DNA from 3 places in the Corynebacterium casei LMG S-19264 genome. Region 1 is predicted to be linked to each of the others. Evidence: riboswitches for the same ligand, from Rfam matches in the RefSeq annotation. Region 1 holds a riboswitch; each other region holds the start of a gene.
What was found. A riboswitch is a leader RNA that binds a small molecule or an ion and turns the genes downstream of it on or off. The one in region 1 is predicted to bind thiamine pyrophosphate.

Region 1 (9,854 bases):
AAGGTCACTCCTAAGGGTGAGACCGAGCTGACCCCAGAAGAACGCCTGCTGCGCGCCATCTTCGGTGAGAAGGCTCGTGAAGTTCGCGACACCTCCATGAAGGTTCCTCACGGTGAGACCGGCAAGGTTATTGGCGTTGCTCGTTTCTCCCGTGAAGATGATGATGATTTGGCACCTGGTGTCAATGAGATGATCCGTGTCTACGTTGCTCAGAAGCGTAAGATCCAGGACGGCGATAAGCTCGCTGGCCGCCACGGCAACAAGGGCGTTGTGGGTAAGGTTCTGCCTCCTGAGGACATGCCATTCATGGCTGACGGCACCCCAGTTGACGTCATCTTGAACACCCACGGTGTTCCACGTCGTATGAACATTGGTCAGGTTCTTGAGTTGCACCTGGGCTGGCTGGCAAAGACCGGCTGGACCGTGGACACTGAAGATCCAAATAATGAGGAGCTGCTGAAGACTCTGCCTCCAGAACTCTATGACGTTCCGGCTGACTCTTTGACTGCAACGCCTGTCTTCGACGGTGCAACCAATGAGGAACTGACCCGTTTGCTGGCTTCTTCCAAGCCAAACCGTGATGGTGACGTCATGGTGAATGAGAACGGTAAGGCACAGCTTTTCGATGGCCGCTCTGGCGAGCCATACATGTACCCAATCTCGGTTGGCTACATGTACATGCTGAAGCTGCACCACCTCATTGATGAGAAGATCCACGCACGTTCCACCGGTCCTTACTCCATGATTACCCAGCAGCCACTGGGTGGTAAGGCACAGTTCGGTGGCCAGCGCTTTGGTGAGATGGAGGTGTGGGCAATGCAGGCATACGGCGCTGCTTACACCCTGCAGGAACTCCTGACCATCAAGTCCGATGACGTGGTTGGTCGTGTCAAGGTCTACGAGGCAATTGTTAAGGGCGACAACATCCCGGATCCAGGTATTCCTGAGTCCTTTAAGGTGTTGCTCAAGGAGCTGCAGTCCCTGTGTCTGAACGTTGAAGTTCTTTCCACTGACGGCACTCCAATGGAGCTTTCTGGCACCGACGAAGATGATCTGGAATCCGGTTCTTCCATGGGCATTAACCTGTCCCGTGATGAGAACTCTTCCGCAGACATCGCTTAACAAGTGCTAGGCGTCGCAAGCGCCTAAACCCGCAGGACTGCAATTTGCAGTCGTGTGCAGTTTGGGCGCAGGCGATGGATGAAACGTTAATTAGAACTAAAAGCCAATCAACTTCCTCCGATTCAGGAGGATGAAAGGGAGACGTTACGTGTTCGACGTAAATCTCTTCGACGAGCTTCGTATTGGACTGGCCACCGCCGACGACATTCGCCGTTGGTCTAAGGGCGAGGTTAAGAAGCCTGAGACCATCAACTACCGCACCTTGAAGCCAGAAAAGGACGGCCTTTTCTGTGAGCGTATCTTTGGCCCTACCCGTGACTGGGAGTGCCAGTGCGGTAAGTACAAGCGTGTCCGCTACAAGGGCATTATTTGTGAGCGTTGTGGCGTTGAGGTCACGAAGTCCAAGGTTCGTCGTGAGCGCATGGGCCACATTGAGCTCGCTGCGCCAGTAACCCACATCTGGTACTTCAAGGGTGTCCCATCCCGTTTGGGCTACCTGTTGGATCTTGCTCCGAAGGACCTGGAGCGCATCATCTACTTCGCAGCTAACATCATCACCTCTGTTGATGATGAGGCTCGCCACAATGACCTGTCTACTCTCGAGGGCGAAATGCTCTTGGAGAAGAAGGACGTTGAGGATGACGTTCAGGCTGAAATCGCTGAGCGTGCTTCCAAGCTGGAAGATGACCTGGCTGCACTCGAGGCAGAGGGTGCTAAGGCTGATGCCCGCCGCAAGGTTCAGAATGCTGCTGATAAGGAAATGCAGCATATTCGTGAGCGCGGTGAGCGTGAGGTACAGCGTCTGGATGAAATCTGGAACACCTTCAACAAGCTTGCTCCAAAGCAGATGATCATTGATGAATCCATCTACGAAGAGCTGGTTGACCGCTACGAGGATTACTTCACCGGCGGCATGGGCGCGGAAGCTATCCAGACCCTGATCCGCAACTTCGACCTCGACGCAGAGGCAGAAGAGCTGCGCGACATCATCAACAATGGCAAGGGCCAGAAGAAGATGCGTGCGCTCAAGCGCCTCAAGGTTGTTGCTGCATTCCAGCGTTCGGGCAATGACCCAGCTGGTATGGTCTTGGACTCCATCCCAGTGATCCCACCAGAGCTGCGCCCAATGGTTCAGCTTGACGGTGGCCGCTTCGCAACCTCCGACTTGAACGACCTTTACCGTCGTGTCATCAACCGCAACAACCGCCTCAAGCGCATGATCGACCTCGGTGCACCTGAGATCATCGTGAACAACGAGAAGCGTATGTTGCAGGAATCTGTTGACGCACTGTTTGACAACGGCCGTCGTGGCCGCCCAGTCTCCGGTCCTGGCAACCGTCCACTGAAGTCCTTGAGCGACCTGCTCAAGGGTAAGCAGGGTCGTTTCCGTCAGAACCTGCTGGGTAAGCGTGTTGACTACTCTGGTCGTTCCGTAATTATTGTTGGTCCTCAGCTGAAGCTGCACGAGTGTGGTCTTCCTAAGCTGATGGCTCTGGAACTGTTCAAGCCATTCGTGATGAAGCGACTGGTTGAAAATGACTACGCGCAGAACATCAAGTCCGCTAAGCGCATGGTTGAGCGTCAGCGTCCAGAGGTATGGGACGTTCTGGAAGAAGCAATTTCTGAGCACCCAGTTCTTTTGAACCGTGCACCAACCCTGCACCGTCTGGGCATCCAGGCGTTCGAGCCAAAGCTGGTTGAGGGTAAGGCTATTCAGCTGCACCCACTGGCTTGTGAAGCATTCAACGCCGACTTCGACGGTGACCAGATGGCAGTTCACCTGCCACTGTCCGCAGAAGCACAGGCTGAGGCTCGTGTTCTGATGCTGTCCTCCAACAACATTCTCTCCCCAGCGTCGGGTAAGCCACTGGCTATGCCACGCCTGGACATGGTGACCGGTCTGTACTTCCTCACCATGAACAAGCGCGAGGATGAAATTGGTGGCAACGGCCGCTACGCACCAGCGGATGAGAACGGTCCTGCACAGGGCGTGTACTCCTCCTACGCAGAAGCCATCATGGCTTATGACCGTGGTGTCCTTGGCCTGCAGGCTCCAATCAAGGTTCGCATTGATCACCTGCGTCCAACTGAGGCAATTGAGGCAGCTCAGTTCCCAGACGGCTGGACCAAGGGCGAGTCCTGGATGGCTGAGACCACCCTGGGTCGCATCATGTTCAATGAGCTCCTGCCATGGAACTACCCATACCTTGAGGGCGTCATGGTCCGTAAGGGCGGCTCCAAGGACATCGTCCTGCTCGGTGACGTCATCAACGACCTCGCTATCAAGTACCCAATGATCACCGTGGCGCAGGTGCTGGACAAGATGAAGGATGCCGGTTTCTACTGGGCAACCCGCTCTTGCGTCACCATCACCATGCACGACGTTCTGGTTCTTCCAAACAAGACCGAGATGCTCGAGTCTTATGAGAAGGAAGCAGAGCGCATTGAGCGCAAGTACTGGGATCAGGGTGCGCTGACTGAGCGTGAGCGCTACGACCGTCTGGTTGAGCTATGGAAGGATGCAACCGACTCCGTGGGTAACGCGGTTGAGGCTTTGTACCCTGACGACAACCCAATTCCGATGATCGTTAAGTCTGGTGCAGCAGGTAACATGCGTCAGATCTGGACCCTGGCCGGCATGAAGGGCATGGTTGTGAACTCTAAGGGTGACTACATCACCCGTCCGATTAAGACCTCCTTCCGTGAAGGTCTGTCGGTTCTGGAGTACTTCAACAACTCCCACGGTTCCCGTAAGGGTCTGGCGGATACCGCTCTGCGTACCGCTGACTCCGGCTACCTGACCCGTCGTCTGGTTGACGTTGCGCAGGATGTCATCGTTCGCGAAGACGACTGTGGCACCCGTCAGGGCGTTCGCGTCCCAATCGGCGAGGAAGTTGCTGAAGGCACCTACGCTGTTCACGAGCTGTGGGAGACCTCAGCTTCGGGCCGTGTTGTTGCAACCGATGTCAAGGATGCTGAAGGCAACGTTGTTGCTGAAGCAGGCGCAGACCTCACTGAGGAACTGACCGACAAGCTGGTTAACGCAGGCGTTACTGAGGTCAAGGTTCGCTCCGTGCTTACCTGCCAGACACCAGCCGGTGTTTGTGCAAAGTGCTACGGCAAGTCCATGGCTTCTGGCCAGCTGGTCGATATCGGCGAAGCCGTCGGTATTGTTGCAGCGCAGTCCATTGGTGAGCCTGGTACCCAGCTGACAATGCGTACCTTCCACCAGGGTGGTGTCGGTGGCGACATTACCGGTGGTCTGCCTCGTGTTCAGGAGCTGTTTGAGGCACGTAACCCTAAGAACCGTGCACCAATCGCTTCTGTCGATGGCACCATCTCGCTGTCTGATGAAGGTAACTTCTGGACCTTGACCATTACTCCGGACGATGGTTCGGACAACGTGGTCTACGAGAAGCTGTCGAAGCGTCAGGGCCTTGCTCAGGTTCGTCGCCCAATGGAGTCCAACCCGAACGCGATGATCGAGCGCTCCTTGCGTGACGGTGACCATGTCACCACCGGTCTTCGTCTGATGCGCGGTGCGGCTGACCCACACGACGTGCTCGAGGTTCTCGGTCGCCGTGGTGTGGAAAAGCACCTCATTGATGAAGTTCAGGCTGTTTACCGTGCTCAGGGTGTGGCCATCCACGATAAGCACATCGAGATCATCATCCGTCAGATGCTGCGTCGCGGTACCGTCATCGATTCGGGTAACACCGACTTGCTGCCAGGTACTCTGGTTGACCTTTCCGAGGCACGCCAGATCAACGCCACGATGCAGGCAGAGGGCAATGAGCCAGCACAGCTGCGTTCAGAGATCATGGGTATTACCAAGGCTTCCTTGGCTACCGAGTCTTGGCTGTCTGCGGCGTCCTTCCAGGAGACCACCCGCGTGCTTACCGATGCCGCTATTAACAAGCGCTCCGATAAGCTAATCGGCCTCAAGGAGAACGTCATCATCGGTAAGCTGATCCCAGCTGGTACCGGTATCTCTCGCTACCGCAACATCTCCGTTAAGCCAACCGAGGCTGCCCGCAACGCGGCATACTCGATTCCGACTTACGGCGATTCCATCTACGGCGACGACGGCTTCGGTGAGTTCACCGGCGCTTCCGTCCCACTGGATGAGGACTTCACCTTCTAAGGGAATTGTTCACGGAAGAAATTCCGTGGCCACTTTCCGGGAGACTTAGAAGTAGTCCCTGCGAGATAAGGGCAGCGCCCGCGCACTGATTTTTCAGTAGCGCGGGCGCTGCCGTTTTGTTTTGCCCACGTGGTGGTTCAAGGCGAGATATTTGCCATGCGTATGAGCACTCTGGTAGTTCTTGAGGAGCATCATATTCATTTACGGGTGCTCGCAAGCAAAGTGCGGGCTGAGACCCCTGGCGCAGGCGCTGGGAAACCGTCGAACTTGAACCGGATAATGCCGGCGAAAGGATAAAAGAAATGGTTACTTTAGCTAACCCTGCTCGCACTCTCAGTTGGCGAGTCGTAGACATTATCGTTGCTTCCATCCTCGCAGTAGCCTGCGGCCTAGTGTTCGTCTTTTGGAACTCAGTTGGCTACGCCTGGTTTATGGCCATGGACGCACTCACTCCCGGTCTTGGTGGATTGGCAACCGGCATTTGGCTCGCCGGCGGTGTCATCGGTGCGCTGGTCATCCGCAAACCGGGCGCAGCAATCTACGTGGAAACTCTCGCGGCAACTGTCTCGGCTGTCTTCGGCTCCCAGTGGGGACCAGAGACTTTGTACTCCGGCCTGGCACAGGGTTTGGGCGTGGAAATCGTCTTCGCTATCTTCCTCTACCGCCGTTTCAGCCTGACCGTCGCAGCGCTGGGCGGTATCGGCGCGGCCATCGGAGCGTTTGTCCTCGAGCTGTTTACCTCCGCGAACATCGCTAAGTCCTTGGAATTCAACCTCATTTACCTCACCTGCCTGGTAATCTCGGGCGCAATCCTCGCGGGAGCACTGAGCTTCTTCGCGGTGAAAGCTCTGGCTAAGACCGGTGCCTTGGACCGTTTTGCCGTAGGACGCGAGCAGCGCGAGCGTTAATGCCACAGATTGTTGCCCGCGGGCTGAGCTGGCAACATGCCGGCCGGCATCAGCCCGCAATTAATGAACTAGACCTGAGCATTGAACACGGCGAACGTCTTTTACTCGCCGGTGATTCAGGCTCCGGAAAGTCCACGCTCATGGCTGCTCTCGCGGGTGTGCTGGGAGGGGATGATGAAGGCACTTTGCAGGGTGAGCTCACTATCAATGCTGCTAATGTCGGCCTCGTCCTACAAGACCCTGACTCGCAGGTCATTGCCTCGCGCGTGGGAGATGACGTCGCCTTCGGGTGTGAAAACCTCGGCCTTGAACGCGATGACATCTGGCACCGCGTGCACCGCAGCTTAGAAATGGTGGGCCTTGACCTCGACATTGATCATCCCACTGCGCGGCTATCCGGCGGGCAGAAGCAACGCCTGGCGCTAGCGGGGGTTATTGCCATGGGTGCGGAAGTCATCTTGCTGGATGAACCCACCGCGAACTTGGATGCGCAAGGCGCTGCCGATGTCGTCGCGGCGGTAAACCACGTGGTGGAAGAAACCGGCGCCACGCTGATAGTCATTGAACACAACTACAAAGATTGGGCGCCGGTTTTGAATCGCGCCATCGTGTTGCATCACGGCGCGAAGGTTTATGACGGCGACGTGCAGCCAGCCATCGAGGCACGTAAGATTACAGATCTTCCGGTGGCACGCACACAGCTTGCCGATGCTTCTTCGGCGCTGTGCTCCAAAGACCTCATCACGCGCTTTGGTCCGGCACGTACTTTGGCGATTCCCGAAGGTGCATCGACAGTTATCACCGGTGCAAACGGCTCTGGAAAAACCACCTGGTTGATGACCATGGCAGGGCTTATTGACCCTATCTCCGGCGAGTTGGGATATTCCGACAGCGTGCGCAAGGGACTAGCTAAGTCCCCGCACAAGTGGACTTCAGCGCAGCTGGCACACCGCATTGGATACGTCTTCCAAAACCCAGAACACCAATTTGTCGCGCGAAGCGTCATCGACGAAATGCGGGTCGGTCCGCAGGTCATGGGGGAGAAGGTCGACCAAGACCGCATCGACAAGCTGCTGGAGCGACTCCGGCTAACCTCTTTGGTCAATGCCAACCCGTTTACTCTGTCCGGTGGCGAAAAACGCCGACTGTCCGTGGCAACGGCTCTGGTAACCGCACCTGAAGTGGTGCTATTGGATGAGCCGACTTTTGGCCAGGACCCGCAGACCTTCGCGGAGCTCGTGCGCATGATTCGTGAGTTGGCTGACTCCGGTGTCACCGTGGCATCCATTACCCACGATGAACTATTTATTTCGGCTCTGGCTGATGCCCACCTGGTGGTGAGCGCCCATGCCTAACCTGATTCGTGGGGTCAATCCGCTCACGCGCTTGGCGCTGATACTGCTTATCACCACCCCGCTGCTGTTGTCTGTGGATTGGGTGAGCGCTGCCGTCTCATTGCTGGTTACTTTTATCTTCGCGCCCCTGTGCGGCATCGGGCTTGTGCGATTGCTGAAGATGTCTTGGCCGCTGTTTATCATCTCACCTATTTCCGGCATTTCGATGTTGCTCTATGCGCAAGAAGGTGGAAGGGAATATTTCTCCTTCTTCCTGGCTACGGTGACTGACAATTCCATCGAGCTTGCCCTGGCCATGATGCTGCGCGTGCTGGCGGTGGCCTTGCCCGTCATTGTGCTCGCGCGCGATATCGACCCAACGGAACTCGGCGATGCCCTCGCACAAATCCTCCGGCTTCCCGCACGCTTTGTCATCGGCGCGGTAGCTGGCGTGCGCATGCTGACCCTGTTTAAAGACGACTGGCAAGCCATGACGCAGGCGCGACGCGCACGCGGACTAGCGGACCGCGGAAAAATAGCTCATACCTTGTCCATGTCCTTCGGCCTGCTGGTTCTTGCCCTGCGCCGCGGCGGCAAGCTTGCCACCGCGATGGAAGCGCGTGGCTTTGGCCGCCCCATTCCCGGCGGAAACAAACGTACCTGGGCACGAGAATCAAAGCTCACCCGCACCGACTGGATAGTCATGCTGTGCAGCCTGATACTAGCCAGCCTTCCCGTCATCATCTCCGTCGCCACTGATTCCTGGCGCTTCCTCGGGCTCTAACGCAAAATCGCTGAACGCGAATTTGCGGACTAGTCGACGTAATTTTGCGTTAGAGCGGAAGGCAGAAGGAGACTTGCGAATAAGAAGAGCAAAGTTCGTACCCGAAATCGATTTAGCGCCTACCATGAGAAGGACGTAGTTCGGGCCGAAACTTTTGGCAAAGCATTTGAAAGGTGTGGCTAGGAAAGCACAGAATCGCGTTGAAGATCGAGATTACGATAAACAAGTATCGACGCAGTTCTTAATGGCTAATCCCAATTCCATGACACTGATTATTGAAACCATCATTGACCTTGCGGACAACACGGAAGGCGTGCCCAACGGATTTCTGCCGAATGACGAAGGTGATATTGGAGAAATTACGCCCGTTCCAGTCGGCCAAGAAGAGGCTGAGCAGGAAGTAGTGGAAACTACGTCTTTTGAGCAGGCACAGGACTTGCTGGAAGACAACATCGCAAGCCTTGCAGCAAAGCGCAACAAGCCCATGCGCCCGGTCACAGTACTTATCGATGGCCCTTCGGGCGCCGGCAAGACATGGTTCGCAGCACGGCTTTCAGAGCACATGCTGTGGCAAACCGTGCATCTAGATGAGTTCTATCCCGGCTGGCATGGACTGGAAAAGGGCAGCGACATGGTCAAAAGCCAGGTGCTGCGCAAGATGAACCCGGGATATTGGCGCTGGGATTGGCATGCCAATGCTCCCGCTGAGTGGTACAGCCTCGACGGCCGCGATGACCTTATCGTGGAAGGCGTTGGCGCCGTGACGGAAGAAAACATTGCGGCCGCAGCGCGACGCGGATCAGTTATTACGGTGATGGTCACCGGGCCCCGCGAAGCACGACGCTCCCGCGCATTGGACCGTGATGAAGGCTATGAAGACTGGTTTGAAACTTGGGAGCGTCAAGAAACTGAACACTTCGCGCGGCTATTTGAAGCCGACCTGAAACCAGACTTGGTGTGGGAGTGGCAGTACCGCGCGGAGCAGTAATGAAGCAGTGATCGGATAGTCGCAGATCAGAGGAACAATTAGAGCACAACCGCGTTTTGTTAAAACCGGTGAGGCTTTGGTAGTGTTAGCGGAAGTTCGTTGCATTTTGTGACGAAGAGTCTGAACCTTTTCTCAGCAACACACACCAGTCAGTTGTGACTCGGTGGGGAATAGGTATCTGGACACGCGGTAGGACCCCGGAAAAGAGTCCTTATTTTTGCGTGTTTAGGCATCTATTTCGCACCGCGGCGCATGAATCTGGTGAGATACGTTGACGAGGCAAGAAATTTCTACCACTTAAGAAAGACTGATAATGCCAACTATTCAGCAGCTGGTCCGCAAGGGCCGCCATGATAAGCGCACCAAGGTCGCTACTGCTGCGCTGAAGGGTTCCCCTCAGCGTCGTGGCGTATGCACCCGCGTTTACACCACCACTCCTAAGAAGCCTAACTCCGCTCTGCGTAAGGTTGCACGTGTGCGCCTGACCACCGGTATTGAGGTTTCCGCATACATCCCAGGCGAGGGCCACAACCTGCAGGAGCACTCCATGGTGCTCGTTCGCGGTGGTCGTGTG
Region 2 (9,854 bases), 230 kb from region 1:
CTGTGCTTCGATCGGGCCCTCGGAACCGGCGCGAGTGCTAAAAATATCCGCGGTTACCGCACTGGAGCAGGTAGCATCTACGAAGTTCTTTACCCCCTCATGCTGCGCTACCAACGATGGATAGTTATCCGCTGAACGGAAGCACTCTGCTGGGCCTGTTGTCTCTGCTGTCCGCGAACCCATGGCAGAATAAGAATCTCCGAGTGCTACGTACTCCTGATACGTTGCTGAATCAGCAGGAGTCTCAGAAGCGGTAGGGGACTGCGAACTTTCCTGGGACTCAGTACTGCATGAAACAAGCGTCCCCGCCGCCAACACTGTGATGGCAGCGGGGACGCTTAGAAACTTCTTCATGTTTGCCCAGCGTAGCGGATTAGACCAGCTTGTGGGTCAGGTTTGCTGGACGAGTGTAGGTGTTGACCACAGGGGACCACTGGATTGCATCATCCACAATCTTCTCTAGGGTTTCACGGTCAGCGTCACCGTCAACGTCCACATTGACCTGAACATCGGAGACACCTGGACGCTTCTCATCATTCAAGTCGCCAACGCCCCACACGGGGGAAACATCGATATTGGACTCAATGTCGATATCAATCTTGGTCAGGGTAACGCCACGGTGGGTAGCAATAGCCTGGATGCCTACGGAGATGCAGGCTGCGAGGCCCGCTTGTGCAATCTCAGTTGGGTTTGGCGCGGAGTCATCACCAAGCAGCGCCGGTGGCTCAGAAACCAGGACTGGCTTCAGATCACGAACTTGAGTGTAATTACGGAAGTGGCCATCAGCCTCGGTGTGAGTCTTGATGACCTTCTTGCCGCCCTCTGGATTGTCAATGTTCTTTTGACGCAGGGACGCAAGCTTGTCCTTGTCGATTGCCTCTAGTGGTTCACCGGCGGTGTGATTTGGGGTCAAATCAGACATTTAAATTCTCCTTCGTTGTTGGAACGATTCCCATGCTAGTCCTAGTTGTCGACTTATGTTAGACAGCTTGGTTCATTCTATTCACACCAAGAGCTATGCCCGCAGCGCTCGTCGCAGCTTTGTCCGCTTCTTGGATAAACCACGAGTCAGTGCCAGGTAGCGGTGGGGAAATGGTGGTATCTGGATACTGCGCGTGCGCTGGGATTCCCACCATGTGCAGGCGCGAATCTTGCTCGCCGTCTTCGCGCAGAACCCGGCGGGTCTGCGGATCCTGGGCAACGGATGCCGTTGGAATCTCCGTGCCGTCTTCCCAAATATCCGTGAATGGAACAACACGTTGTTGGTCCACGAGATTCTTTGTGAAGGCATCGGCAGGCGTCTTGCGAATATCTGGCTTGTGCACCCAAGCATCTAACAAGGTGGTGCCGCGGTAGCGCACACCGCCCGACGACGGCGAGCTCATGGTCCACTCACCAGTACGGCGATCCATGTCCAGCAGCGGATAGCCGCCAATGAACTTCACAATTCCCGCATCCACCAGCGCCATCAGCTGACGGGTGCGGAAGATTGGTGGGCCTGAGCACGCCAGCTGCGCCAACGCGATGGCTTTATCAAACATGTGGTGACGCGACTCCACGGTGTAGCTGCCTTCCGCGCCAAGCACTTGGGATGGCTTGCGGGAAAAGCCCAGCGACCACAAAGCAGCACGAACCGGGCTATCCGGCCCTTGCTCTGCATCCTTGAGGTCTTCTTCCAATCGCTGCATCAGATACGCTGTGAGCTCATCCGAGTTATCGAAGTTGGCTGGCAGCAAATGCATCCAGCGCAACAATGAAAAACGCTTGGTGGTGTACTGCGTGATGACATCATCGAGGGCGGTGATGCCGTTGAAGACAACGCTGGCATCGACCTCTGCGTCATCGATTGCCTGCACGATGGTGTCTAGGTCAGCCTTGAGCGCCTCCGGCTCCACGCGTGCCAACGTCTTCAAATATGCGTGGTAAGCATCGCGTGCAACGGCCGGCCACACTTCCACGTCATAGTCGATGGAACGGCGACCGCTTCGCGATGACAACTCTGCCACGACCTTCTTCAACCGTGGAATCTCCGCTGGCGCCGGCAAGCCGCGATCATCCGACTGCGGCATGAGCGGGTATCCACGGCGCGAGCTCGCGTAATACGTTGGCTCCTTGCCTGTTGGAATATAGCGAACCCCACCGCGGGCACTTGGATCATCCACGAACTTTCCGCCACGCTCTTGCGTGGTCAGAATCAAAATATCAAAAAAGCCCATGCCCAAACCGCGGGAGAGCACCTGCTCATTGTCCTTGATGGAAGCAACATCTTGCTCAATTGGGTTATTGGCGCGAATCCACTTCAGATCAGGGTGCTCATCAAGTGTTTGCTTGATCCATTTTTCCTGCTCTGAATATCCCTGGTTCTGCCAGCCGGTGACCGCGATGGTGACATCTGCGTCGATGCTTTCTCCGTTACTTAAGGAAATGGTGTCAAAACCACCCTTGTCCTCAATACCGGTGGCACGCGCCTTATGGGTCTTTACCGTGACCCACTCCGGAATATCCGCGAGCACCGACTCATAAAACCACACCAGGTAATAGCCATACAGTGCGCGCAAAGGATAAGAAGCAGGCTTAACCTGCTCCAGTTCTTCCTTGCTAAACCGCTTTGCTAATTCATCACCCAACGGGTGCTTTTCAACGTAGGCACGCTTTTCTGCGGAAACCTCATCCTCATAACCCAAGTGCAGACGCACCCACTCGTAAATGGTGGGGCCTTCCACCACCGGCGCATCCACTGTCGCGCCGGGCTCAGAAAACAGCGTCATGCCGTGCGCAAAAGTGTTCATGCACAGCGCCTTGGTTTGCGTAATGTCCCAAACTCGGCCGCCGCCGTGCTGCGCATCATCAATGAGATGCAAAGTCAGATCCTGCGGGGTAGTGGTCTCCGCATTGAGATGCGCAACAAGACGCTCCAGCGTGGAAACCCCACGCGGACCCAGACCGATAATCGCTATGGAAGGCGAAGTATTTGGCATAGTGTGAATCATCCCTCAGTTAACTAGACCCTAAAGTCCTTCTATTCTTTAGACGACTGTACCAACCTGTCTATTTAAATTAGTAAGAGCGGTTCACCGTGATGTCTGGCTCTGAATCCAATTCCCTTAACGGTAGGCGGTGCTTACTGTGTGAATAGTCAGCCGTTGGACACCTTTAGATTCACGATTGCTGAGAATAAAAAGGTTTCATAAAGGTCGATTTGAATTTAACTATTTGGTTCGAAGCTTCTGTTAGTGGCTGCATTTTATGGCTCTAGGTGTCATCGCGGCCAGATTGTATTTGGCCGAGAAGGAAATACCAGTAGGGGAGTTATTGCCGCGAACGTGGTTGGGTGGTAAAATGGGAATGTCCATGCGGGTGCTTCTACGAGGAGCTGAGATCGGGCTAGTGATGTCCGAGACCGTTGAACCTGATCCGGTTAATACCGGCGTAGGAAATTAGGAGACTTCATTGTCTGATCCAAAAAATAGTGGCACCAGTCTGTCTAAAACGCCCAATGACGCGTACAGTCTACGAAACTCTGAACAACATTCTTCCCACCACATTGGCTGGTTGAATGACTTGGAACATGGAATTCGAGTTCCGGTAACTGAAATCCATCAGAGCGATTCACCTGATGGAACCCCGAATGAGCCTTTGCAGGTGTATAGAACGATGGGCCCTGGCAGTGTGCCTGAAGTGGGCCTAGAACCACGGCGGGCAGAGTGGATTGCAGCACGCGAAGATACGGAAACTTATCAATCCCGCGGTGTGCGCCTGGAAGATGATGGGCTTGGTGCGGTGCGGCGTGGGGCGTCCTCGCAGCAATGGAAGGGACGCATGCCAGTTCCAATTCGAGCACGTTCTGGGAGCACGGTGACGCAGATGCACTATGCGCGACGTGGAATCATCACGCCAGAAATGCGATACGTTGCATTGCGAGAGAACTGCGATGTGGAAATGGTGCGCAGTGAAATTGCAGCGGGAACGGCAATCATTCCCGCTAACGTCAATCATCCGGAGTCGGAACCGATGATCATCGGTAAGAGCTTCCTTGTGAAAGTCAACGCCAACATTGGAAACTCCGCGGTGACAAGCTCGATCGACGAAGAAGTATCGAAGCTCGAATGGGCAGCGAAGTGGGGCGCCGATACGTTGATGGATCTTTCAACCGGAAATGATATTCACACCACTCGCGAGTGGATTATGCGTAACTCGCCCATCCCCATCGGTACAGTTCCCATCTATCAAGCGCTGGAGAAGGTCAATGGCGATGCAAATGCTCTAACGTGGGAAATCTACCGGGATACCGTCATTGAACAGTGCGAACAAGGTGTTGATTACATGACGGTTCATGCCGGCGTGCTACTGCGTTACGTGCCGTTGACGGCGGACCGAGTTACCGGGATTGTCTCACGCGGTGGATCGATCATGGCCGGATGGTGTTTGGCTCATCATCAGGAGAATTTCCTCTACACCCACTTTGATGAGCTGTGTGAGATTTTCGCCGCCTACGATGTCGCTTTTTCCCTTGGGGACGGGCTCCGCCCCGGTTCAATCGCGGATGCTAATGATGCAGCTCAATTCGCTGAGCTTGATACCTTGGCTGAGTTGACTGAACGGGCATGGAAATATGATGTTCAGGTCATGGTTGAAGGCCCTGGTCATATTCCATTCCACAAAGTTCGTGAGAATGTTGAACGCCAGCAGGAGCTGTGCAAGGGCGCACCGTTTTACACGCTGGGGCCATTGGTTACTGATATTGCGCCAGGCTATGACCACATCACATCCGCAATTGGCGCTACGGAGATTGCCCGATATGGCACGGCGATGCTGTGCTACGTCACGCCAAAAGAGCATCTTGGCCTGCCAAACCGGGATGATGTTAAGACCGGCGTCATCACGTACAAGATTGCTGCACACGCAGCAGACGTGGCTAAGAATCATCCCGGTGCAACTGCGCGTGATGATGCTCTATCTAAGGCGAGATTTGAGTTCCGCTGGAATGACCAATTTTCGCTCGGACTGGACCCGGTCACCGCGCAGGAATTTCACGATGAAACCCTGCCGGCTGAGCCTGCCAAGACCGCACATTTCTGTTCCATGTGTGGTCCCAAGTTCTGCTCGATGAGAATCTCGCAGGACATCCGCGATACCTACGGAAGCGCTGAAGCTCAATCCGCTATCGCCGGCATGCAACAAAAGAGCCAAGAGTTCCTGGCCTCGGGCGGACAGGTGTATTTGCCAGATCCGCTTGTTAAGAATGCCGGCGAGGCGAATGGGTAATTGAATCATGCCGAGCTTTTCCGCAGATCTACGCGCTGAAGCACTCTTCAAGATCGGAAGTCACGATCGATGCCGCTGAGGGGCCGGTGTGAACCCAGAGCGTGAAGTTTTCGCTGATGCAAAGCTGGCCGTTCTCTACTGCAGGAAGGGTATTCCACAAAGGGTTGCTTTCTGCTGCCTCCAAGGGCGCGGGACTGTCGACGAATGCGATAATGCGGTCGGCATCGAGAAGTCCGATATTTTCCGGAGGGATAAAGGACCACTCGCCGTTTTCGGACGGCACTGCTGATTCCACTAACTCGATGTTTTTGTAGACGCTGTGGAACTCCAGCTCCTACAAAGCTATCGGGCAGATATTGGCGAACTTGGTCATCACGGATACGAAGCAGCATGGTGCGCTGACCTGGTTCGTCGATGTTTGCGTCCAATTGCTCAATAGATTCGTCGGTCTCTTTGATTACTTCAGCGGCTTTATCTTCGCGTCCAGTAATCTCAGCCAACGCAGTCAGCTGGTCGCGCCAGCTGTTGGAGCCTTCCGCGTCCCGTGATGCAATTGCAGCGACCGGAGCAATGGGCTCGAACTTTTCCAGGTTCTCTTCGACGGCTTCATCTCCGATGATTAGGTCTGGATTTAGATTTGCGATGGCCTCGAAATAGGGTTCATCGTCGTTTCCTACAACCTCCATGTTTTCAGGTGCATCCTCTCGGAGGTAATCCTGAATTCCGCCAGCATCACCCCAGTAGGTTGAACCAACTGATGCTAGGTCGATTGCCAAAGCAAAGTCGAGGAAGTTCGCTTGAACGATCACAATTCGCTGTGGATTGCTTGGAATTTCAGCCTCCCCGAAGGCTGACTGAATTATCTGTGTTTCATTGGCACTCGCGGAGTTTGAACCGTCCACGGAACATCCCACCAGTACCGTCGCTGTTGTGAGTGCGCCAAGTGTTGTTGCAATTAGCCTTTTCATAAAGCCCTCCCGATTCGATCATGTGATCGTTTATTTTTATGAATTTAGACAAAGCCAAACTATGTGGATGATTTCCTTTCGTGAGCAAATTTTTTAATGTGAATCACGAATGGCGCGATGTGTTCCGAGAAACCTACTGGGCGGGTAGCTGCGTAGATATAGCTCCGCTGTTTCAGCTCAGCTAGGTGTCCTGTATAAGGTGGTTGTTTGTGTTAACTGTTGCCATCATCATTCTTGCGTCCGTCCTCATCGGTGCGTTCTTCCAGCGCATTACCGGCATGGGTGTCGGCCTGTTGGGCGGGCCCGTCATGTCCATCTTCTTGGGGCCGGTGCAGGGCGTCACGATGGTCAATGGACTTTCCATTATTAATGCGGTGAATAATGCGTGGGCAGTACGGAAGCGAACAGATTGGAAGCGGTTCCGCATCATTTCGGCGGCCCTGATTTTAGGTTCGCTTCCTGCGGTTGCCGTGATTCATTTCCTGGATGGGCCAATTCTGCTTATTGCCATCGGCGTGTTTGTACTGCTGGGCTTGGGTATTTCATTGTTCCCGGCAGAGAAGTTCAAGATTCCCGCGGAAGCGAAAGGCCCGCTTTTCGCTTTCGGTATGGCCGGGGGATTTATGTCCACCATCGCGGGAATCGCGGGGCCGTCATTGACGATTTATGCGCGGCTGACCAATTGGGATTACCGCGATTTCGTGGCGACACTACACCCAGTCCTCGTTGTCGCGAACACCGTGTCTTTCGTGCTCAAGCTGGTTTTGCTTGGCGGTGTTGATTTCGGCGGTGTGCCATTGTGGCTGTGGATTGTTGCCATTGCAATGCTTTTCGTTGGTGCTTGGCTCGGCGACAAGATCAATGACAGGGTTTCCACCCCGACTGCGCGTCAATTGGCCACTTTCCTCGCCGCAGCCGGCGCAATCGCCGTCTTGGTCCGCGGAATTACACAGCTAGTATAGGTTCCAAAGTCTTGCGTGAGCGCCAGATTCCATCGAATCCAAGAATGGCTAGCGCAAACCCGAGAAGCGAATACACCAGGGCGTCACTCATATCGAGGGACTCGCCAAGCAGTAGTGCAGCCGCGAATAGCAGGATTGGTTCGCCGTAACTCAGTAGCCCGAAGATGGGCATGCTCAACAACACTGATGCGGCAAGGTAGAGAGCCATGGCGACTGCACCGGCGAGGCCAGCGCAAATCACCATGATCATCATGTCGGTATCCAAGGCGTCTGGAATGGCGAATAACAACGCTATGGCAATTGGGCTGAGATCGATGGTCTCAGCGCCGTAGCAAAAGGAGCTATTAAAACCGGAGTAACTGCGCAATGCGAAATAGAGTGCGTAGCCGACCGCGATAGCGAAAGTTACCCAGGAAATCTGCGCGCTGAAAATAAATTTTGTGGTCACTGCAATAATCGCGATACCAACAGCTATCCATTGTAGACGGCTGATAATGCTGGAAAAGAAGAATCTTCCCACCACTAGGAAGATGGGCAAAAGCAAGTAACCCAGCGAAGCATCTAGGGCATGGCCTTTGTGTGACCAAGCGAATAGCCACAGCTGCAGCGCAATCAGTGCGACCAGAAGAACAAAGTAGAAGACGTTAAGCGGACCTTTCTGCAGGACATCCCAGAAAGCTTTGAAGGCCCGCCGGCGAGCGGGAAAACTTAGCAAGAGTCCGTAGCAGGCTGCAGTGAGCAGCACCCGCCACGCAACGAGCGTCGAAGCTTGCGCTTCAATGGCTCCGGAGACAAAGAAGATTGCTCCGAAAAGCACCGACGCGAGAATTGAAGTGACCACGCCGGCCGAGGTCATGCATTTAGTCGTCACCAATCACTCCTTGCACTGGAACCAATTCCGCTGCCTGGATGCTGGCGAGCAGCTGTTCATAGAGTTGCTCATCAACCTTGATGTCGTTCTTGATTTCGCGTTGGCGGCCAGGAATGTAAACCCCATGTTCACGTTCAAGCACCTGGACATGGGAGTCGATTCGCTCCAGGTAATTCTCGCCAAAGAAAGCCGGATTGATCGCGATGATGAAAACGCCAATCGACGGGATCTCGCCGCCCTTATCAAACGCGGGAGACTCCAAAGACCACAGCCCGCCAGCAAGCCCGGCCAAAGATTCCACCATCAGGCAAACATTGGCGAGCTTGTGTCCAGCAGGAAGAAGCGCACCTTCAAGAGCTTCCAGCGCATCCGGTGTTGGCAGGCCTTCGATGCTTAACGCCCAGCCATCAGGCAGCGGAGTGTTGTTCTTGGCAGCTTCTCTGATGGAAACAAAAGCCGATGGCGTGATGGATTGGTCAATGACGAGTGGACGGACCTTGAGAGGTACTGCAAAGGAAAGGGGATGGAGGGAACACGAGGACGGACAACAAACCCACCTTGTGATGTGTGATCGCAAAAATGCATTGAAGCAAGGTGGTTCGCAAACTTTTAAAGATTGAATAAACCCTGTGCGATTTGTGATCACAATTTATGGTGTTCTAGACACAGTAAATCCGTTGTGGTTATCCACATCATGACCGCTGAATGACTAGGAATGACATGTCCAATACACGTGTTGACGTAGCCGCTTTCATTACAGAGCAAGAATTCCCGCCATTGCAGCACTTCATCAATGGAGCGTTCGTGGAGTCTGCTGGTGAAGAGTATTCTGAGGTGGTCAATCCCGCCAATGGCCAGGTAATTGCGCTTGTTCCACGCGGTTCGACTGCTGATGTCGATGATGCAGTCAATGCAGCTCATGATGCATTCCGGCAGTGGGGAAGTGTGACGCCGAAAGAGGGTTCCGAGGCCATGCTTGCTATAGCGAATGTCGTGGAAGAAAACGCTGACCTGCTTGCACGTCTTGAAGCTCATAACGCGGGTAAGCCTTTGGAAGTTGCGGGCGATGACGTCGATGGCACCGTGGATATCTTCCGCTTCTCCGCTGGTGCTGCGCGTGCTTTCACTGAAGCGGGTGCTGGTGATTACGTTGAGGACCACACGTCATTCATTCTTCGTGAGCCATTGGGCGTCATCGGCGCTATCGTGCCGTGGAACTACCCGCTGCTCATGGGTGCCTGGAAGATTGCTCCCATCCTTGCCGCTGGTAACACTTTGGTTCTCAAGCCGGCAGAGCAGACCCCACTGTCAGTGCTGAAGCTCGCAGAGCTCATTGCTGGGGTTCTTCCTCGTGGCGTATTCAACGTAGTTACTGGCCTTGGCCGTGAGGTCGGTGAGGCGCTGTCTCGTCACGAGAAGATCGCCATGGTTGCTACGACGGGCAGTGTTGGCAGTGGCCGTGCCGTTGCCTCCGCAGCTTCCGGCACCCTCAAGCCCGTGCACTTGGAACTTGGTGGCAAAGCACCCGTCGTGGTGTTCAAGGATGCTGACTTGGATGCGGTTGCCGAGGGCGTGTGTGAAGCTGGCTTCTGGAACTCCGGCCAGGAGTGCGGCGCTGGTACCAGGATCCTCGTGGACAAGGATGTGGAAGCCGAACTGGTGGAGAAACTCGTTGCCCAGATTGGCACCCTCACGGTCGGTGACCCAGCCGAAGGCGAGCACATCGAGCAGGGCCCGCTGGTGTCTGAGCAGCACTTTGAGCGAGTCAAAGGATTCCTCGAGCGCGCA
Region 3 (9,854 bases), 540 kb from region 1:
AGACGAAGCTCGTCTTGCGTCGCACTAACGCCGCGGTGTTCCGAGGTGTCTGTTTCAACGATCCACAGACACAGTAGGAAACCGCATGCGGTGGCGCCCAATTGCCGTAAGGAGATTCGGCACGTGTCAACAGCAACACAGGTGGCAGAAGCTACCAACCATGTGAGAAACAATGCGCAGCATGACATCCATGCTGATAACGCTTTTGCCTTCGCGGCAGATGTCTTGGTCGCGGAGGGGAAGCGCGATCAGGAGATCGCAGAGTCGTACGTAGCGAACTCGCAAGCCGCGCTTGCCGATACCCAACGGGTGCACGTCAGCACCGCGGTGCTGCGTGTCAGTGGCATGCCTAAACGCCTGCGCCCGGCGATTGAACGCGCCATGGTGCAGTGCATTTCGAGCTCATCAGAGTATGTGGTGCCGGGTGATGATCCGTTGACCGCGCAGTGGTGCACGCGCTGGTACCGCGATACGGGATTCGCGGATGATTTGGCATCATTAGCCGCATTCCCTGGCGTTGAACTCCCCGAACCCCGCGCGGAAAAGTGCGTGGGCTGCCGCCAAGTCATCACGGGTACAGCGCACGAATTGCGCGCGCTAGATACCGTGGTTTCAACCTTGGCGGAGGAGTTCGGTTTCAGCGCGCGCGTGGATTCCGTTTAGCCGTTTACCGTAATTGCCGCAGGCAATCTAGGCAAACGGGTCCATGAGGCGTTCTGGGATGTCCGCTACGGAGTCCAGTACACGGGTGGGTCGGAATGGGTAGCGGGAAATAGCGGCGTCGGTCATGATACCGGTGCGGACCAAGATGGTGCGCATACCGGCTTCCAAACCGGCTTTGACGTCGGTGTCCATGCGGTCGCCGATCATGACGGTATTCTCTGAGTGCACGCCGATGTTGTTGAGCGCTGAGCGCATCATGACGGGGTTGGGTTTGCCCACGTAGTAAGGCTCACGGTTGGTCGAAGCGGTAATCAGCGCGGCCACGGAACCGGTGGCAGGCAAGATACCCTGCGGGGCAGGCCCCGTGACATCCGGGTTGGTGGCAATAAAGCGCGCGCCGCCGCGGATGAGGTTGATGGCGGTGGTGATCGCCTCAAATGAATAGGTACGGGTCTCACCCAGGACTACAAACTCGGGATCGTTGTCGGTGAGAATCCAGTCTTCCTCATGCAGGGCAGTGGTCAGGCCTGATTCACCAATGACGTACGCGGTGCGGGTGGTGGACTGCTGGGATAGGAACTTCGCGGTTGCCAGGGCAGAGGTCCATATTTTATCCGCCGGGATGTCTAGTCCTTGGGAACGCAGCCGCGCGGACAAGTCCCGCGGGGTGGCCATGGAGTTGTTCGTCAACACCATGAACCTAATCTCATTGTCTTTCAACACCTGCAGGAATTTATCCGCCCCGGGAATCATCTCACCTTCTTTGATGAGAACGCCGTCCATGTCAGATAGATAGGAAATCATTGTTTTGCCTCCACAAATTTGGCCACATCGTCCACGGTTTCAAGTGCTAGTGCGTTAGATTCTTCAAACTTCACTCCCAGGCGGTCTTCTGCGCGCACTGCAAACTCAATCAGATTCAAGGACGTTAGCCCTAGCTCATCAAGTCGACGCGCAGGTTCGAGATTCTCTAGGTCCTGCCCGGTAATCTCAGAGATGAGCGCCAAATATTCCGGTGCACCGGTTGATTTGGTTTCTGTGTTCTGTGAGGTCTGAAGGTGAGCACGTAGTTGTGCACTGAGGTCATTGGACATGCAACTTAGTCTAGCTTCTACAATGGATGCCCATATGTATAAACGAAACAGGATTGCGGCTGCATACCGTGGGCAGCGCCGGAAAAACCGTGCCGCGCAGCGCCTTTTGCACCAGCGTCTGCATGACCATGAAACATCGCCTGGTCTGCAAAATCTCGACGCTGAGGGGGAAGTCGATAATGAGGGCGTGGACATTGCTTGGTTTGAGGTAGGCAATCCCAATGCTGATGTCACCGTGGTGTTTATTCATGGCTATTGCCTGTCGTCAGAGGCGTGGTGTGACCAGGTTGAGCACTTGCGTAGCAGGAGCGATGTTCGCAGTTTGCTTGTTGATGTCCGGGGGCACGGAATGTCCTCACGCGTTCCAGCGGCAGACTGCACCATTGATGATGCAGCGGATGATGTCCTCGCCGTGATTTTGGAGCGCCTTCCTAAAGACGGCGGTCGCATTGTTGTGGTGGGTCATTCTTTGGGTGGCATGATTGCTCTGAATCTTATTCGCCGCGCACCTCAAGATATCTTCGAGCGCATCTCTGGTGCGCTGTTAATTTCAACGTCCATGCGTCGTTTCGCCGATAAGGGTGTCACGCGCGTGCTGCAGTCTTCAATTGCCGAGGCTTTTTATTCCGCGATTGACCGCGTGCCGCAGAAATTCAACCGCCTGCGCTTTGCTGTCGCCCAAATTGCAGCGCCAACCATTGCCGCTGTGGTTGCAGGTTTCCCCAAGATGGAACGCCTGCAATTCCACACGGCGATGTTGCTGGATACTCCGCTGCCAAGTTTTGTCGGCTACTTCGATGAATTGACTGACCATTCGGAATTTGAAGCCCAAGAACGCCTGCAAAAACTGCAGGGCCAGGTGGTTATCGGTTCCATGGACATCATCACGCCGAAGAGCCAGTCGGAGGCCATCTGCGAAAAGTGGAATAACTGCGAGCTCAAAGTCATCGACGGCTCCGGCCACATGGTGATTTTGGAAGAGCCAGAGCAGATCTCCGAAGCACTGGATGAAATAATTTCTGCGGCCGCAATTTCGAATCACCAAGACTCACCTGCTTAGAAGACTCAACCTTTAAGGTGTTGTTGACAAAACTTCCTTCCCACGCTTGACTGGTTTTCACTACCTCAACGGGTGCCCAAAGCATTGGGCTGAGATGAGCGCTGCAGCTGCGCCGGACCGTTTGAACCTGTCAGGTTAATACCGTCGAAGGAAGCGAGGACATTGGTGAAAACCCGTGCCCAACTTGATCTGCGCTGCTATGTTGTCACCGGCAACGGCTCACAAGATGACATTGTGGCCACTGCCGCACAGGCCGCTGCGGGCGGCGCTGGCGTTATCCAAGTTCGTTCTAAGCCCATTGGAGCCGGTCAGCTGCTCAAGCTTGCAGAGAAGGTTTCTCTCGCCGTCGCTGAAGCGAACCCCGCAACAAAGATTCTTATCGATGACCGCGTGGATATCGCCGCCATCCTCATGCGTCGCGGACTGCCCGTACACGGCGTACACGTCGGCCAAAGCGACATCCTCGTCACAGATGTCCGTGAGCTTTTAGGCCCCGATGCAATTATCGGGCTGACCACCGGAACCGCCGAGCTCATACAACAAGCAAATGAGTACGCGGACATCATCGATTATGTTGGTGCTGGACCTTTCCGGCCCACGCCCACCAAAGACTCCGGTCGCGCACCGATTGGCCTGGAGGGCTATCCGCAGCTGGTTGAGCTGTCGAAACTCCCGATTGTCGCAATCGGAGATGTCCAGCCAGCCGACGTCGCAGCCCTAGCCTCCACCGGCATCGCAGGTGTTGCCATGGTCCGCGCATTCATCGAGGCCCCCTCAGCCACTGAGCTTGCCCAGCAGATCATCGCTGATTTCTCCGCCGGCCTGCAGATGTCGGGGGCGACGTCATGACAGCACATGCCCTAGTCATCGGCGGCGGCATTATCGGCCTGTCCACCTGCTTTGAATTCCAAGACGCCGGATTCGAGGTCACTCTCATCGATCCTGATCCCATCTCCGGCGCCACCCACCATGCCGGCGGCATGCTAGCGCCCACCGCAGAGGTGCAATACCAACAGCAAGCACTGGTTCCACTGATGAAAGAATCCGCACAGCTTTACCCAGACCTCATTCGGCGCGTCACGCAGTACACCGACCTACCCACCGGCTACCGCACCGAAGGCACTTTGCTGATTGGCGCCGACAGGGCAGATGCGCAGCACCTCACCGAGCTCATCGACTACATCAAGGCCGAAGAACTCGACATTGAAGCACTAACCACCAGGCAAGCCCGCCAGTTGGAACCAGCACTGTCACCGCGCATCACGAAAGCCGCGGCCATCGATGGTGACCACCAGCTTGACCCGCGCCTTTTTGCCCGCGCACTTTTTGATGCCGTGCTCGCCAGGGGAGCGCAGCACGTATGCGACACCGTCACCACCGTCACCACCATCGCTGAGTCGGCCACGCACCAGGTCGTGACCTTGAATTCCGGTGCGCAGTTCGAGGTCGATTCCTCCGACGTCATCATCCTTGCCGCCGGATTGGGCGCAGCGAAAATCACCGGATGGTTTGAGGGCGAGCATCCCCTGCAGCTTCGCCCAGTGTATGGCGATGTGCTGCGTGTTCGCGTTCCAGAATCCCTCCAGCCTCTGACCACGCGTGTTATTCGCGGGTTCGTAGAAGACCGACCCATCTACGTCATCCCGCGCGCGGACGGCACAGTCACCATCGGCGCGACCAGCAGGGAAGACCAGCCCCACCCGCGCACCTCCGCCATCCACGATTTACTGCGTGATGCCATCCGCGTGGTACCAGGCCTAGAAGAAACCGAGTTCCTCGAAGCCACCTGCGGCGCACGTCCCGGCACCCCCGATGACCTGCCTTATCTCGGCCAGGTTCGCCGCAGCCTCATCGTTTCCACCGGATACTTCCGCCACGGCATTTTGCTCGCCGCACTCGGCGCCCGCACGGCAGTGCAATTGGCTACTGGCCAGCAGACATCGCCAGCCATCGCACCCTGCGATCCTTTCCGCCATGCCTCATCCACCCTCAACGTTTAGGAGAACACCTTGATTACTTTTCATTTCAACGGCGAGGCCGTTAAAACCCAGCCGCAGAGCATTGAACAGTTCGTGCACGAGCGCATCGGCAGTGATGAAGGCGTTGCCGTTGCTGTCGATGGCGCCGTGGTGCCACGCTCGCAATGGGGCCGCGAGATTGAATCCGGCAACGTCCTGGATGTTCTCACCGCAGTGCAGGGAGGATAGATATGCTGACCATCGCAGATAAAACCTTCACCTCGCACCTGGTTATGGGCACCGGTGGCGCGAGTTCGCAGGCGCTCCTGGAAGAGTCATTGCGTGCCAGTAAAACCGAGCTGACCACCGTGGCGATGCGCCGCCACAGTGCCAACACCGGCGCTGGTGAGTCCATATTTGAGATGCTGCGCCGGCTCGGCATTGACCTGCTTCCAAATACCGCTGGGTGCCGTACTGCCCGCGATGCCGTGCTAACAGCGAAGCTAGCGCGCGAAGCCCTTGGCACCTCCTGGGTGAAAGTTGAAGTCATTGCTGATGAACACACGCTTTTGCCCGATACCACTGAGCTTCTGGAGGCCTGTGAACTACTCATCAACGATGGTTTCACCGTGCTCGCGTACACCTCTGATGATCCGGTAGTGGCCTCTCGTTTGGAAGACGTGGGAGTTTCCGCGGTCATGCCGCTTGGTTCACCCATCGGCACCGGACTTGGGATCTTGAATCCACACAATATTGAACTGATTTGCTCGCGCGCATCCGTGCCGATTCTTCTCGATGCCGGCGTCGGCACCGCCTCCGATGCAGCATTAGCGATGGAACTAGGATGCGACGGAGTATTGCTGGCCTCCGCTATTAACCGCTCCCAAGATCCGGTCGCCATGGCAAGGGCGATGTACCACGCAGTCGAAGCCGGGCGCTTAGCCTTTGCGGCTGGACGGATCCCGAAACGTGAGCACGCGGTGGCATCGTCAAGTTTTGAAGGCCTTGCAAATTGGTCTGAGCAGGTGCTGTAAATGAGTCTTCCTGAGCACGAACTACGCCGGGTTGCCCGCCACTTAGCACTTCCTGGGTTCGGTATCGAAGAACAACAACGCCTTTATAATGCGCATGTCTTAGTCATCGGCGCTGGCGGTCTGGGTTGTCCCGCGATGCAATCTTTGGCATCGGTAGGCATTGGCACCATCACCATCATTGATGATGACACCGTGGACATCACAAACATTCACCGCCAAATCCTCTTCGGCGCCGATGACGTGGGCAAACTCAAAGTAGAAGTCGCCGCGACGCGCCTTGAAGAACTCCAACCCGGCATCACCGTTAATGCGATTCCCAAACGCCTCTCCACCGCCAACGCGGTGGACCTGGTGGGCTCCGTTGACTTGGTGCTGGACGGCTCAGATTCCTTCAGCACCAAATACCTGGTTGCTGATGCCGCTGAAATCACCGGTACGGCGTTGATCTGGGCAACAGTGCTTCGGTTCCACGGCGACCTGGCGCTGTTTCATTCCGGACCTGAACTGCGTGGTGTCGGACTCCGGGATCTATTCCCGCAGCAACCCGATGCGAATTCTGTGCCGGACTGCGCCACCGCAGGCGTTCTCGGCGCGACCACCGCCACCATGGGTGCACTGATGGCCACCCACGTCGTTGGTTATCTCACCGGTCTTGGCACCACCGAACCGGGCGAAATGCTTAGCTATGATGCCTTCCCGCCCACCACACGCACCTTCCGCGTGACCGCAGACCCGAAACGACAGCTAAGCACGGAATTACACGATTCCTATGGCGAAATCTGTGCCGTCACGCCAAAAGCTCAGGACATGCTTAATACTGCCCGTCGTGGCGACTATCTGGCGGTGGATATCCGCGAACCCCACGAGGTACTACTCGCTGACTTGCCAGCAGACATTGTGACCCACAAGTTGCCCCTGTCTTCCATTAGTTCCGATGACGATGTTGCGGCACTACTTTCTTCGCTCCAGGCACTCACACGCGACTCAGATACAGGGCAGCAACAAGCGATGATCTACTGCGCTGCAGGGCAACGAAGCAGCGACTTCGTCGAGCGCTATGCGGAGCTCGGAGAGCGCGCCGGCCTCGAATTAGTAAGCCTGCCCGGCGGAGTAAATGGACTCTAACTCCGTTCCGGGCAGTGAGACAACAATGCAGTGAAATTGCGAAACGGTGTGACTAAAAGCCAGATTCGTCGTAGCTCCACTGGAGCTTCGTCTCTGGGAGCACGCTGGTGTACAACGGTGTGCTCTCGCCATTGACCACGGTAATGGTGTAGCTGAGATGGGTAGCAGGATAGAGATACTCGGCATATTCCACGGGCGTGCCCGAAGGCGAAGCCGCTTCAAGGCGGGACCCGATGAGCGTTGTTCCTACTTCCAATTCCAATAACCGCGCCATCTCTTCGTCTGCTTGAACAAACTCAATTGAACGACGGCAACTGTCAAAGTTAATGCCTTCCCGAATCAGTTCCTCATGGATATCATCAGTGCCTGGCTCCATTGCCAGCACATGCATTCCAACTTCGAGAGGGAAGTATTGGCGTTCCAGAATAAGTGGCCTGGATTCTGCGAAAAGCACGCGGGAAATAAAGATGATCGGGTCATCAGGTTTCATGCCTAGTGCAGCTGCAACGTGGGCAGGCGCGGGGCGCCGCGCCATCCACAAGATTTTCGAGGTGGGGTTGAGGTCATGTTCTTTCATCCACGCGAAGTTAGACAAAATAGACATGAAACTATCTGCCTTTGACGTGCCCAGAACAACAGAACGGCGGCCCCGTCCAGACGAGATCAGCCCCTCGGCCCGGAGACTAGCAATAGCCTGGCGGACTGGCCCTCTCGAGGCGTCGAACTCCTCACACAATTCTGCTTCACTGGGCAGCAGATCCCCCGGTTTTAAACCCCCTGAAGTAATTCGATGTTGCAACTCGAGATAGATCTTTGAGTGAATTTGTTTGGTTCTCATGCTTGGAATTCCTTCGGCTACCGGCGCTGTCATCTCACCGCTCCTCGGAGATGTATCGACATTAACTCGGCAATTGTGGCTACTTGGCAGAAAGCCGTCTTGTTAATTGCTTCCCTCCACTCTAATGTGTGGTGCTGGTTACACCGGTGAACTTCTTAGCATGCAAGAATCCCGGTGGTAAAACGACAAGGTGTAAAAGTTGTAACACCCGAGGTGTATCAGCGGCTAGGCTTTTGGTCGCGTTTTGGTGTCAATGGCCGTTGGCGCGGAAACGCCAATGTCAACGGTTTTCCGATGGTTACGCAACGGTAACTTTGCAGGTTAATGCAAGTATTATTCAAACGATTGCAAGCTATGCGTTTGCTGTCGGAATAGTGGTTGTTTCCGTGGAGTCAATGGGGGTGGAAGTATAGGGGGTCGGGTGTGTACCGATCTCTTCGGCCTGGGTGTGCCGTCGTCGCGTTGGGGGTGAGGGCTATTGTCGTGATGCAAAAATTTTCTATCCGTGCTCCGCCTGCTAAGCCCGAGGAAGTCTCAAAATGTAGCCGCTTAGACATTTATGTCTACAATCGGGCTATGTTTCCGGAAAATCGACTGTTTTAATGCCGTAGAAGCTGGATCTGCACATCTCTCACCTTGGGGTTTGGGAACTGAAAATCTCCATGCAGAAAGTTCTAACGATTTTAAAAATCATATAAATATAAAACGGTAAGGAGTATGGCGAGTCAAACACTTTGTACAGCTTTAAAGAATGGGCAGATACGTCTTCCTACACGGCAGTATGTGGGCATAAGAAAGTGCCTGCGTCCTTCCACACACATTGGTGCGGAAGGACGCAGGCACGCGATTGCGAGGGCCTTGGCTTTTAGAACCCTAAGAGGCTCTCCAACGCAATGGCAGGAGCTTCCGAGGCTTGTTTACTCGATGCCAGGAGCTTCAGTGGTGTCGACGGTGGCAGTTGGATCATCCAGCTTCAGGTCTTTGGCTGCCTTTTCTACTACGGAACGCTCAACCTTGCCCTCGCGAGCAAGTCCCTCGAGTACTGCTACCACAACGGACTCAGCGTCGGTGTTGAAGTAGCGGCGAGCAGCAGCGCGGGTATCCGCGAAGCCAAAGCCGTCAGTGCCCAAGGTGATGTAGGTGCCTGGGACGTATGGACGGATCTGCTCATGTAGGTCGGACACGAAGTCAGAGACAGCAACGTATGGACCATCAACATTTTCCAGCCGGGAAGTCACGAATGGCTTCTCAGGCTCGGTGCCGTGCTGCAGAGCTTCCTTGTTCAGGCGTGTGCCTTCACGTGCAAGCTCAACCCAGGAAGTAACGGAGAAGAGGTTGGTCTTCACGCCGTACTCTTCGTCCAGAATCTTTTGCGCGCGCAGGGACTCGTGAACACCAACACCAGAAGCCAAGATGTTAGCTTCCTTGTCGCCGTTGCCGACGGTGTTGAACTGGTAGATGCCGCGGTGCAGACCATCAACGTCCAGGTCTTCTGGCTCAGCAGGCTGGTGAACTGGCTCGTTGTACACGGTCAGGTAGTACATGACGCTCTCGCTGTTTTCACCGTACATACGGTCAATACCGCGGGTGATCAGGTGAGCAATCTCGTAGCCGAACGCTGGGTCATACTGCAGAACCGAAGGGTTGGTAGATGCCAGGACAGGGGAGTGGCCATCCATGTGCTGCAGGCCCTCACCGGTCAGAGTGGTGCGGCCAGCGGTAGCACCAATGATGAAGCCACGAGCCTTCTGGTCAGCTGCTGCCCAGAAAGCGTCACCGGTGCGCTGGAAACCGAACATCGAGTAGAAGATATACAGCGGAATCATTGGCTCACCGTGGGTGGAGTAAGAAGTTGCCGCTGCGGTAAAGGACGCAACAGCACCTGCCTCAGAAATACCCTCGTGCATGATCTGGCCATCGGTAGCCTCACGGTAGCTCAACATCAAGTCATGGTCTACCGGCACGTAGTTCTGGCCACGTGGGTTCCAAATCTTCAAGGTTGGGAACCAAGAGTCCATACCGAAGGTACGAGCCTCATCCGGGATGATTGGAACTACGCGCTTGCCCAGTTCCTTATCACGC

Region 2: another riboswitch for thiamine pyrophosphate. It lies ahead of thiC (phosphomethylpyrimidine synthase ThiC); the one in region 1 lies ahead of CCASEI_RS02695 (ECF transporter S component).
Region 3: another riboswitch for thiamine pyrophosphate. It lies ahead of CCASEI_RS05025 (thiamine phosphate synthase); the one in region 1 lies ahead of CCASEI_RS02695 (ECF transporter S component).

The regions. Positions count from the first base shown of each region.
Region 1 is NZ_CP004350.1:542,248-552,101, forward strand. Features, by position in the region: gene rpoB (DNA-directed RNA polymerase subunit beta) at 1-1,122, shown strand, start outside; gene CCASEI_RS02690 (DNA-directed RNA polymerase subunit beta') at 1,271-5,266, shown strand; TPP riboswitch at 5,460-5,578, shown strand; gene CCASEI_RS02695 (ECF transporter S component) at 5,569-6,174, shown strand; gene CCASEI_RS02700 (ABC transporter ATP-binding protein) at 6,174-7,529, shown strand; gene CCASEI_RS02705 (energy-coupling factor transporter transmembrane component T family protein) at 7,522-8,292, shown strand; gene CCASEI_RS02710 (nucleoside/nucleotide kinase family protein) at 8,555-9,280, shown strand; gene rpsL (30S ribosomal protein S12) at 9,594-9,854, shown strand, end outside.
Region 2 is NZ_CP004350.1:774,655-784,508, forward strand. Features, by position in the region: gene CCASEI_RS03765 (SGNH/GDSL hydrolase family protein) at 1-354, opposite strand, end outside; gene CCASEI_RS03770 (OsmC family protein) at 374-922, opposite strand; gene CCASEI_RS03775 (FAD/NAD(P)-binding protein) at 981-2,978, opposite strand; TPP riboswitch at 3,344-3,453, shown strand; gene thiC (phosphomethylpyrimidine synthase ThiC) at 3,481-5,265, shown strand; gene CCASEI_RS03790 (ABC transporter substrate-binding protein) at 5,313-6,233, opposite strand; gene CCASEI_RS03795 (sulfite exporter TauE/SafE family protein) at 6,437-7,195, shown strand; gene CCASEI_RS03800 (EamA family transporter) at 7,179-8,051, opposite strand; gene CCASEI_RS03805 (Ldh family oxidoreductase) at 8,056-8,712, opposite strand; gene CCASEI_RS03810 (aldehyde dehydrogenase family protein) at 8,787-9,854, shown strand, end outside.
Region 3 is NZ_CP004350.1:1,080,248-1,090,101, forward strand. Features, by position in the region: gene CCASEI_RS05005 (hypothetical protein) at 124-663, shown strand; gene CCASEI_RS05010 (HAD-IIA family hydrolase) at 691-1,467, opposite strand; gene CCASEI_RS05015 (acyl carrier protein) at 1,464-1,757, opposite strand; gene CCASEI_RS05020 (alpha/beta fold hydrolase) at 1,792-2,817, shown strand; TPP riboswitch at 2,876-2,988, shown strand; gene CCASEI_RS05025 (thiamine phosphate synthase) at 2,983-3,666, shown strand; gene thiO (glycine oxidase ThiO) at 3,663-4,817, shown strand; gene thiS (sulfur carrier protein ThiS) at 4,827-5,024, shown strand; gene CCASEI_RS05040 (thiazole synthase) at 5,027-5,809, shown strand; gene CCASEI_RS05045 (ThiF family adenylyltransferase) at 5,810-6,934, shown strand; gene CCASEI_RS05050 (GntR family transcriptional regulator) at 6,987-7,538, opposite strand; partial or broken gene CCASEI_RS15445 (GntR family transcriptional regulator) at 7,578-7,805, opposite strand; gene aceE (pyruvate dehydrogenase (acetyl-transferring), homodimeric type) at 8,690-9,854, opposite strand, start outside.